Chitinophaga caseinilytica: one gene and its partner. The protein of the gene in region 1 interacts with the protein of each later gene in a pairwise test. Links are inferred from orthologs where the notes say so. Each region holds a gene or a part of one and is shown on either strand. Other genes may lie near its edges.

What was found. The genes of interacting proteins can lie anywhere in the genome.
Region 2: the proteins of recJ (region 1) and WJU22_RS20025 interact in binary tests that used the Escherichia coli proteins (3 or more experiments, as listed by UniProt). The link is inferred for Chitinophaga caseinilytica from one-to-one orthologs.

The regions. Positions count from the first base shown.
Region 1 is NZ_CP150096.1:115,015-119,151, forward strand. The notes cover bases 1-2,948. They hold recJ (single-stranded-DNA-specific exonuclease RecJ), read left to right. Parts: upstream 1-595; coding sequence 596-2,302; downstream 2,303-2,948. Other genes in these bases: WJU22_RS00495 (polyprenyl synthetase family protein), read left to right, coding at 1-477; WJU22_RS00505 (hypothetical protein), read right to left, coding at 2,357-2,948. In the rest of the region: more of WJU22_RS00505, read right to left, coding at 2,949-3,109; WJU22_RS00510 (alpha/beta hydrolase-fold protein), read right to left, coding at 3,394-4,137. UniProt on the Escherichia coli protein: Single-stranded-DNA-specific exonuclease.
Region 2 is NZ_CP150096.1:4,851,350-4,856,678, forward strand. The notes cover bases 1,527-4,489. They hold WJU22_RS20025 (DNA topoisomerase 3), read right to left. Parts: upstream 4,092-4,489; coding sequence 1,962-4,091; downstream 1,527-1,961. Other genes in these bases: WJU22_RS20020 (type IX secretion system membrane protein PorP/SprF), read right to left, coding at 1,527-1,885; WJU22_RS20030 (hypothetical protein), read left to right, coding at 4,229-4,489. Outside these bases: WJU22_RS20015 (MBL fold metallo-hydrolase), read left to right, coding at 1-847; more of WJU22_RS20020, read right to left, coding at 887-1,526; more of WJU22_RS20030, read left to right, coding at 4,490-4,594; WJU22_RS20035 (DUF4256 domain-containing protein), read left to right, coding at 4,638-5,213.

The sequences.
Region 1 (4,137 bases):
GAGATCATTCGCCGCAAAACCGCCTCCCTCCTCGCCTCCGCCTGCGCCGCCGGCGCATGGAGCACCACGGCAGACGACCAGGTGACCGAACAAATGCGCCTTTTCGGCGAAAAAGTCGGCGTCGCATTTCAAATCAAAGACGATCTCTTCGATTACGGCACCGCCAACATCGGCAAACCCACCGGCATCGATATCCGGGAAAAGAAAATGACCCTCCCCCTCATCTACACCCTCCAGCACGCATCCCCCGAAAACCGGCGGAAAATTATCAATATTGTGAAAAACCATAATAAAGATAAGGACCGCGTCGCCGAAGTCATCGCCATGGTCAACGAATCCGGCGGCATCGACTACACCCGCGAAAAAATGTTCCAGTACCGCGACGAAGCCCTCGCCATCCTGCACACCTTCCCGGACAACAACATCCGCAAAGGCCTCGAATCCCTCGTCAGGTTCACCACCGATCGCAAATTCTAGTCCCCCTTCCTCCTTTTTTCGGAGAATTTCCCGCATTTGGCAGAAATACGGCAATCATCATTATATTACAACCGGATTCAGCCAGATCCGCCGGGATGCTTCCCTATAATACAATTGCATGCAGAAACGCTGGACAGTAAAGAAATATCAACCATCACAGGAGCAACAGCTCCAGGCAGCTTTGAAAATCCACCCCATACTATGCCGCCTGCTGGTACAAAGGGGGATCACTAAATTTGAAGATGCACGCCATTTCTTCAGGCCTTCGCTGGACGATCTCCACGATCCATGGCTCATGAAGGATATGGACAAAGCCGTTTCCCGGCTGGAAGAAGCCTTCTTCCGCCGCGAGAAAATCCTCGTGTACGGCGATTACGACGTAGACGGCACCACCGCCGTGGCCACCGTATATGGCTTCCTGCAACAACTGTACGACAATATCGAATTCTATATCCCCCACCGCTACCGCGAAGGGTACGGCATTTCCATGCAAGGCATTGAATATGCGCGGGATAACGACTTCGGGCTCATCATCGCGCTGGACTGCGGCATCAAATCCGTCGAGTACATCGGCCATGCCGCATCTCTCGGCATCGATTTCATTATTTGCGACCACCACCTTCCCGATGCCATTCTCCCCCCGGCCGTCGCCATTCTCAATCCCAAACAGGAAGACTGCCCTTATCCTTATAAGGAGCTTTCCGGCTGCGGGATCGGGTTTAAGCTGATCAGCGCCCTGGCGCAGAAGAAAGGTTTCCCCATGAGCGGGGTATATCAATATCTCGACCTCGTGTCTACCAGCATCGCCGCCGATATCGTTCCCATGACGGGTGAAAACCGCGTGCTCGCCTTCCATGGCCTCAAACAGGTCAACGAAGCACCGTCGCCGGGGATCAAGGCGCTGCTGCGACTGAGCAACCTGAAGGAAAAACTTACCACTTCCAACCTCGTATTCGTCATCGCGCCGCGCGTAAACGCCGCCGGAAGGATGGACGATGCCCGCAAAGCCGTGAACCTTTTCATGGAAACCGACGAAGACAAGGCTTTCGCCATTGCGGAAATGCTGCATGGAGACAACCAGGAGCGCAAGGGGATCGATATGAGCATCACCCAGGAAGCGGTCAGCATTATCCAGAACGACGCAGCCATGATCGCCCGGAAATCCACCGTGCTGTTCCAGCCCCACTGGCATAAAGGGGTTGTGGGCATCGTGGCGTCCCGGCTCATCGATAAATATTTCTACCGGCCCACCATCATCCTCACACAGAGCAACGACAAGGTGGCGGGCTCCGCACGCTCCGTGTCCGGTTTCAACGTGTACGAAGCCATCCACCAGTGCAAAGACCTCCTCGAAAATTACGGCGGCCACTTCTACGCAGCGGGCATGACCCTCAAACCGGAGAACGTGACAGCTTTCCAGGAGCGTTTCGAAGCCGTTGTTTCTGCCACCATCAGCCCCGACCTGCTCATTCCCGAGATCGTGATCGACACTGAAGTGTGGCTGTCTGACCTCACTCCCGCTTTCTACAACATCCTCCGGCAATTCGAGCCCCTCGGCCCCGAAAACCTCCGGCCCGTATTCATCGCCAGGAACCTGACCGACACCGGGTTTTCCCGCATCGTGAAAGACGAACATATTAAATTGTCCGTCCGCCAGCGCGGTGGCACCCCGTTTTCCGGCATCGGCTTCTTCATGGCCGATAAATTCGAGATCATTTCCGGCAAAAAACCGTTCGACCTCGTTTTTACCGTGGAAGAAAACGAATGGAACGGCAACACTACCCTTCAACTCAAAGCCATCGACATCCGGCCTTCCGGGGCATAAGAAAACCCCGAAGCCCATGGCCACGGGGTTTTGCCTGCGACGGTAAGGCCGCAATTATTTCGTGTACTGGTCCATCCAGGTGAACAGTGTAGGTTCGGCATAAGCCCTCGTCCAGGCATCGTGCCCGCCCGTGGCGCTTTCCGAATACTTCACCAGTTTGCCGCCACATGCTTCGATGGCGTTCACCATATCGCGGGAACCTTTTACCGGGACGGTAGGATCGTCTGCATTGTGAAAAACCCATAATGGCTTGTCTTTCAATATACAACCTTTATCCGGCGAACCTTCCCCGCAAATGGGCACTGCGGCGGCGAAACGATCGGGTTTAGCCTGCATCCAGCTCCACACACCGTACCCGCCCATGCTCATACCCGTTAGGTACACGCGGGAAGGGTCGACTTTATAATCTTTCATGACCTGTGCGTACAGCACTTCGAGACTGGGAATGTCCCACCAGCTGGTCACTTTGCATTGCGGCGCAATGAGGATGTAACGGAAATCCGCGTCTTTTACCGCTTTCACCACCAATGCCGATCGCTTCACGATATTGATATCGTCGCCGCGCTCCCCCACACTGTGGAGTGAAAAAATGACGGGCCACTTTTTATTCGGGTCCTCGTTATACTTAGCGGGTAAATAGCGGAGAAAATCGGTGACCTGCTTCGGGCTATTTACTTTTTGCGCGGTCAGCCCGGTGGTTAACGGAGCAGGTGGTGTTCCCGGATTAGGGGTTTCGGTGCCTCCGCCTCCTGTACCGGGGCCTGGTGTGGGTACGGGCGTAACTTCATGATCTCGGCCACAACTCATTACACATGTGGCCCAGGCTAACATTAAAATCAATCTTACATTCATATTTCAAGTCATAAGTAAGGGAACTGCGAAAATACGTCACTTACGCCAGCGGGAGTATAACACGTAGATGCCATAAACGCGCCATGGTGGCGGATTCCAGTATCAAATACAACATCCTGCCAATTCATTTATTTATATAATATCCAATACACTCATTGCCAAATCCCTAGCTGGCCCGGGGAGGTATAAAAAAACCCGCGGCCCAGGGGCCCGCGGGGTAAATTGCGCTCTTTTTGCGACTATTTCTTCTGCTGGTTCAACCAGGTGTATAATGCCGGATCATTATAGGCTTTCGTCCAGGCATTATGCCCGCCGGTAGCATTCTCCGTGTATTTCACCAAAGTACCGCCGCAACTCCGGATGGCGTTCACCATGTCGCGCGAGCCCTTTACAGGAACGGTTGGGTCGTCGGCATTGTGGAAAACCCACACCGGCTTATCTTTCAGCACGCAAGCCTTTGAAGGGGTACCTTCCCCGCAGATCGGCACGAAGGCAGCAAAACGGTCCGGTTTGCTGAGCGCCCAGCTCCAGGTGCCGTACCCGCCCATGCTGAGGCCCGTCAGGTAAATCCTGGACGGGTCTACATTATATTCCTTCACCACCTGATCGTACAACACTTCGAGGCTGGGCACGTCCCACCAGCTGGAGGCCTTACACTGCGGGGAGATGACGATAAACGGGAAGTTGGGGTCCTGGGCCGCCCGTGCTGCCAGCCCGGCGCGCTTTACCTGGTTAATGTCGTTGCCACGCTCGCCCACTCCGTGGAGGAAAATAATGACCGGCCATTTCTTGTTCGGATTGTCGTTGTAGGTAGCCGGCAACTGGCGGAGGAAGTCGGTCACCTGCTTAGGGCTCTTCACTTTTTGCGCGGTAACCCCAGTGGTCAGGTTGGAGGTACCGGTGGCAGGGGGCGGCGTTTCCGTCCCTTTCCCATTATCAACTGGTTTGGCAGGCGCAGGCACTTCGCTGTCGCGGCTGCAGCT
Region 2 (5,329 bases), 4.7 Mb from region 1 along the record:
CAGCAACGGGAACTGTTATTACATCGGGAACGACCGCGAGGCCGTGCTGGTGGATGCGGGCATTTCGTGCCGGGAAACCGAGCGCCGGATGGCGCGTTTGGGGCTCGATATGGGAAAGGTGAAAGCGATCGTCGTATCTCACGAACATGTGGACCACATCCGCGGGATACCCGTGTTGAGCAAAAAATACGATCTCCCCGTGTTCATCACTGAAGCCACGCTCCGGCATAGCGGCATGCAGCTGGAAGGGCGGGCTTTCAGCGCGGGCGAGGCCATCGAAATCGGCGACCTGCACATCCAGCCGTTCGTCAAATACCACGACGCGGCCGATCCCCACAGTTTCCTCATCAGCTGCGGCCAGGCGCGGGTGGGCGTTTTCACGGACATCGGGCGGCCCTGCGGCGAGCTGGCGCGCCATTTTTCCATGTGCCACGCCGCGTTCCTCGAAACCAATTACGACACCGAAATGCTCGACAAGGGGCGCTACCCGATTTTCCTGAAAAACCGGATCAGAGGGGGCCACGGCCACCTGTCGAACAACGAAGCCCTGGAAGTTTTCCTGCGCCACCGCACGAAGCACCTGAGCCACGTGCTGCTGTCTCACCTGTCGCAAGACAATAACGACCCCGACCTGGTGCATTCCCTCTTCAGCCGGCACGCCAACGGAACGGAGATCGTTGTGGCGGGACGATACGCCGAAACGCCGGTGTTCCATATCAACCCATCGGAAGCGCCGCTGCCGCCGGTCCATCTTTCCATCTCCCAGCAACCGGCCATCCTCCCCCAGCCTGCCAACGGCAAAAAGAAGACAAACGAAAACCGGCCTGTCCAAACATCTTTGTTCTGAACAGACCGGAATCATGTTGCATGGTAACCCGCTAACCCATTAGAAATATCTTGGACTGACTTCCCGGACGCCTTTTTTCGGCATGAAAAGGCTGATGGAAATCTCGTGCGAGCCGGATTGGTAGTTCCGCAGCCCGCTGGTGGTAAAATCGTATGCGTACCCGACCCGCAGCCATTTTGCGGCCATGAATTCCACCATGGCGGACGCTGCGTCGCGGTTCGTAAGGTCCATGTTTTTGCCCGATGCGTCCCAGATGCGGATGCCGGTGCGGTACGATCCGCCGATCCACACCAGTTCGTGGATATTCAGGAAGCAGGAAAGGTCTACGTTACTGGGGCCCTTGAAATCGTCTTTCCAGAGGAAGGACGGCTTCAGCTTGAAGTTTTCCGCAAGGCTGATCACCGTTCCCGCGCCCAGGTAGAGGTGCGGATTGCGCTCCAGCGTGCGGAAGTATTCGTCGTTCCAGTTAAAACCCTTCACCCCCGTGGTTTGCAGCAGGTTGCGGATGGAGGCCGTGGCGTACCATTTGGGCGTATAGTAATAGACCCCGAAGTTGGCGTCCGGCTCGATGTGTGAGGCGTTCGTCACGGGGATGCTGTTATCGTGCTCGTCTACGTAGGTCAGCAGCGTGCCATCGAGCCGGTACTGCGTGAACCCGCCGCCGATGCCGAAGCAGAGGCGCCTGGCGCCGGAAGCGTCGAGCGGGATGCGGTAGGTGTAACCTGCGCCCACGCTGAGGGTCTTTTGCGGCCCGAGCTCTTCATGCAGGAAATTGGCGCTGAGGGCCATGCGGTCTTCCGCCGCCGGCGTGAGCCAGTCGATAGATGCGCCCGCAGATTTGGGCGATCCGGGAATGCCTTCCCATTGCCGCCGGTAAATGGCGTTGAAACTGGTGCCCCCGCGATACCCGGCGTAAGCCGTGTTTACGTTCAGCATATTGAAGACATACTGGCTGAACTGCACGTCTTGCTGCGCCCGGGCGCTTTCACATAGGAGCATGGCTAAAAGTAACAAACAAACAGGGTAGTGTTTTGCCATAAAGAGCGGTTTAAGCCGGCCCCTGGCCGACATACTACTCTATAACACGCGGATTCGCAGATGGTTGTAAAAATTTTCAGGAAGTCTGGACCACTACGTTGAAATGTTCGTCGAGCGCCAGGCGACCTTCTTTTTCGCCTTCCGGCGTGGCGAGGCCTTTGATTTTCCCCGTTTTTCCTTTGGTGAGGATGTCTTCCAGTTGTTTGTCCGTCAGTTTTTTGCCGAACAGTTCGAACGGGATTTTGAACCCGCAGGCGGCAAAGTTGGCGCAACCGTAAGCGGTATTCCCTTTTTTGACGGGGTGGGCCTTGCATTTCGGGCAGGTGGCGGCGGTGGGATCGGCGGGTTTCTTCGGCGCTTTGGGCTTGGCTTCCTTTTCCTTTTTCTCGGGCTCGGGCGGCCGTTCCGGCGCGATGGTGATGGATTTGCCGGTGTTGTTCTTCACGTCGCGGATGAGGGCGATCACCATGTCGGTCAGCTCCTGCCGGAAGGTGTCCATGGCATATTCCCCTTTTTCCATGAGGCGCAGCTTGCGTTCCCAGGCGCCGGTGAGCTCAGGGCTTTTGAGCAGTTCGTTTTCGATGGTATCGATGAGGTCGATGCCGGTTTGCGTGGCGAAGATGTTCTTTTTCTTCTTCTCGATGTATTTGCGGCGGAAGAGGGTTTCGATGATGTTGGCGCGGGTAGAAGGGCGGCCGATGCCGTTGTCTTTCAATACTTCGCGCATTTCCTCGTCTTCCACCTGCTTGCCGGCCGTTTCCATGGCGCGGAGCAGGGTGGCTTCCGTGTATGGTTTAGGCGGTGTGGTTTTGCCTTTGTGGATGCGGGGCTCGTGCGGACCGCTTTCCCCAACTTCGAATACGGGCAGGATCTTTTCGCCTTCTTCGGCGGGCTCGTCGCCTTCTTTGGGCGTGGGCGCGTCGTTGGCGTATACTTCCTTCCAGCCGGGCTCGAGGATCTGTTTGCCGGTGGCTTTGAATTCGACCTGGCCTACTTTGCCGAGCACGGTGGTGTTGGATATTTTACATTCCGGGTAGAACGCGGCGATGAAGCGGCGGGCTACGAGGTCGTAAATGCGTTTTTCGTCGAGATGCAGGTTTTCGGGGTACATGCCGGTGGGAATGATGGCATGGTGGTCGGTCACCTTTTTATCGTCGAACACGGATTTGAGTTTCGGGATGGGCTTTTCCAGCAGCGGTGCGATGAGGGCTGCGTAGGGCGTCAGGTCTTTGAGGATGCCGGCGATCTTGGGATGGAGGTCTTCTGAAAGGTAGGTGGTGTCTACACGCGGATAGGTGACGAGCTTCTTTTCGTAGAGGCTCTGGATGTACCGCAGGGTATCGTCTGCCGAGTAGCCGTATTTCTTATTGGCTTCCACCTGGAGTGCGGTGAGGTCGAACAGGCGGGGATTGCCTTCCTTTCCTTCTTTTTTCTCGAAGGAAGTGATCTCGAAGGGGTGTTCCTTGAGATAGGCGAGCCCTTTTTCGGCGCGCTCCACGACTACGATCCGGTCAATGGCGGCTGTGAATTCTACTTTTTTATAGATGGTTTTCAGTTCCCAGTATTCGGCTGAAACGAAGGCGTTGATCTCTTTCTGGCGGGCCACGATCATGGCGAGCGTGGGTGTCTGGACGCGGCCGATGGAAAGAACGGCCTTGCCCTGGGCGAATTTCTTGGTGAAAAGGCGGGTGGCGTTCATGCCGAGGAGCCAGTCGCCGATGGCGCGGGCGCTGCCGGCGGCGTAGAGGTTATCGTATTGGGCGGCGTCTTTGAGGGACTGGAACCCGTTTCTGATGGCTTCTTCGGTAAGCGAGGATATCCAGAGGCGTTTTACGGGCGCGGCGCAGCGGGCTTTGAGGAGTACCCATCGCTGGATGAGCTCCCCTTCCTGGCCGGCGTCACCGCAGTTGATGACCTCTTCGCATTGCTGGATGAGGGTTTCGATGACGCGGAACTGTTTTTCCACCCCGTTGTTTTCGATCAGTTTGATGCCGAACTGGGCGGGGATGATGGGCAGGTCGGACAGCGACCAGTATTTCCAGTGGGGGGAATAGTCGTGCGGTTCCTTGAGGGTACAGAAGTGCCCGAAGGTCCAGGTGACCTGGAACCCGTTCCCTTCATAATATCCATCTTTCCGGGTTTTGGCGCCCAACACTTCGGCAATGTCGCGCGCAACGCTCGGTTTTTCCGCTATACAGACTTTCATATCAGCCGCGAATTTCGGGGAAAAGGGGGAATATTTCAAGAAGATCGCTGTTCATGGCTGGCCATTTTGTACCGCCGATGGTTTATATATCAATTTGAAAAATGGCAAGCCAAAATTCCGGAGGAAATAATTTTTGTATGGTCGCAACACTTATATTCACTGAAAATCAAACTTCAAAAACGATCATGGGAGTTGATCTTTCCTGCAGGCGGGCTTGCATGAACGATCTGCCGCGAAAATCGAATTTTCTGCAAGCGGATATGTTTGGGGAGGAAGTTATGTGGCTGTTGAAAATGGTGCTGAACGAAACGATCGGCGGCAAGGCCAACGTTGCCCTCGATTTGGAACCGGAGCGGGCAAGGTCTGTTCATTGTTATTGGCTGGAGCTGCCGTGGGCTCCCAAACCAGCAACCAAAGCAGGAAACGGTGTAAGATCAAACCAGCTGGCGGATAATTCATGTATCTATACACGTGAAATTTCGTGTGGGGTTGATTACATTTGATACAGTTTTACATACCATTATCTACTGTTAAAATCCTGATGATATGCCCACCACACCCAACAGCAAAAAGAAGTTAACCGCAGACCAGCGGGATGCGCTGCTCAAAACCCTGAAGGCCCGCTTCGAGAAAAACATGCGGCGTCACAAGGGGATCGACTGGAGTAAAGTCCAGGAAAGGGTCGAAGCGCACCCGGCGAAGTTATGGTCGCTGAACGAGATGGAGGAAACCGGCGGCGAGCCGGATGTGATCGGATTCGATAAAAAATCCGGCGAAATCACATTCTGCGACTGTGCCCCCGAAAGTCCCAAAGGCCGGCGGAGCACTTGTTACGACTATGAAGCCCTCCAGTCCAGGAAAGAGCACAAGCCCAAAACGAGCGCTATCGACATGGCGAACGAAATAGGCATCACCATACTCACCGAAGCACAATATCGTGCATTGCAGGAGCTTGGGGAATTCGACCTGAAAACCTCGAGCTGGGTCAAAACCCCGGACGATATCCGTGAGTTGGGCGGCGCCATCTTCTGCGACCGCCGGTATAACAAGGTGTTCATGTATCACAACGGCGCGGAATCGTATTACGGGGCGCGCGGTTTCCGGGGGATTTTGGTGGTTTGATCTTCTGGCGGGGATTGTTGGTTGCCCAGGCTGGTATCCTAAGGTGATTTTCTATGTAGCAGGCGCGTCGCGCGAATTACTTCAGGAATTGCTGTTCCAGCGGCTAAGCAATAGGT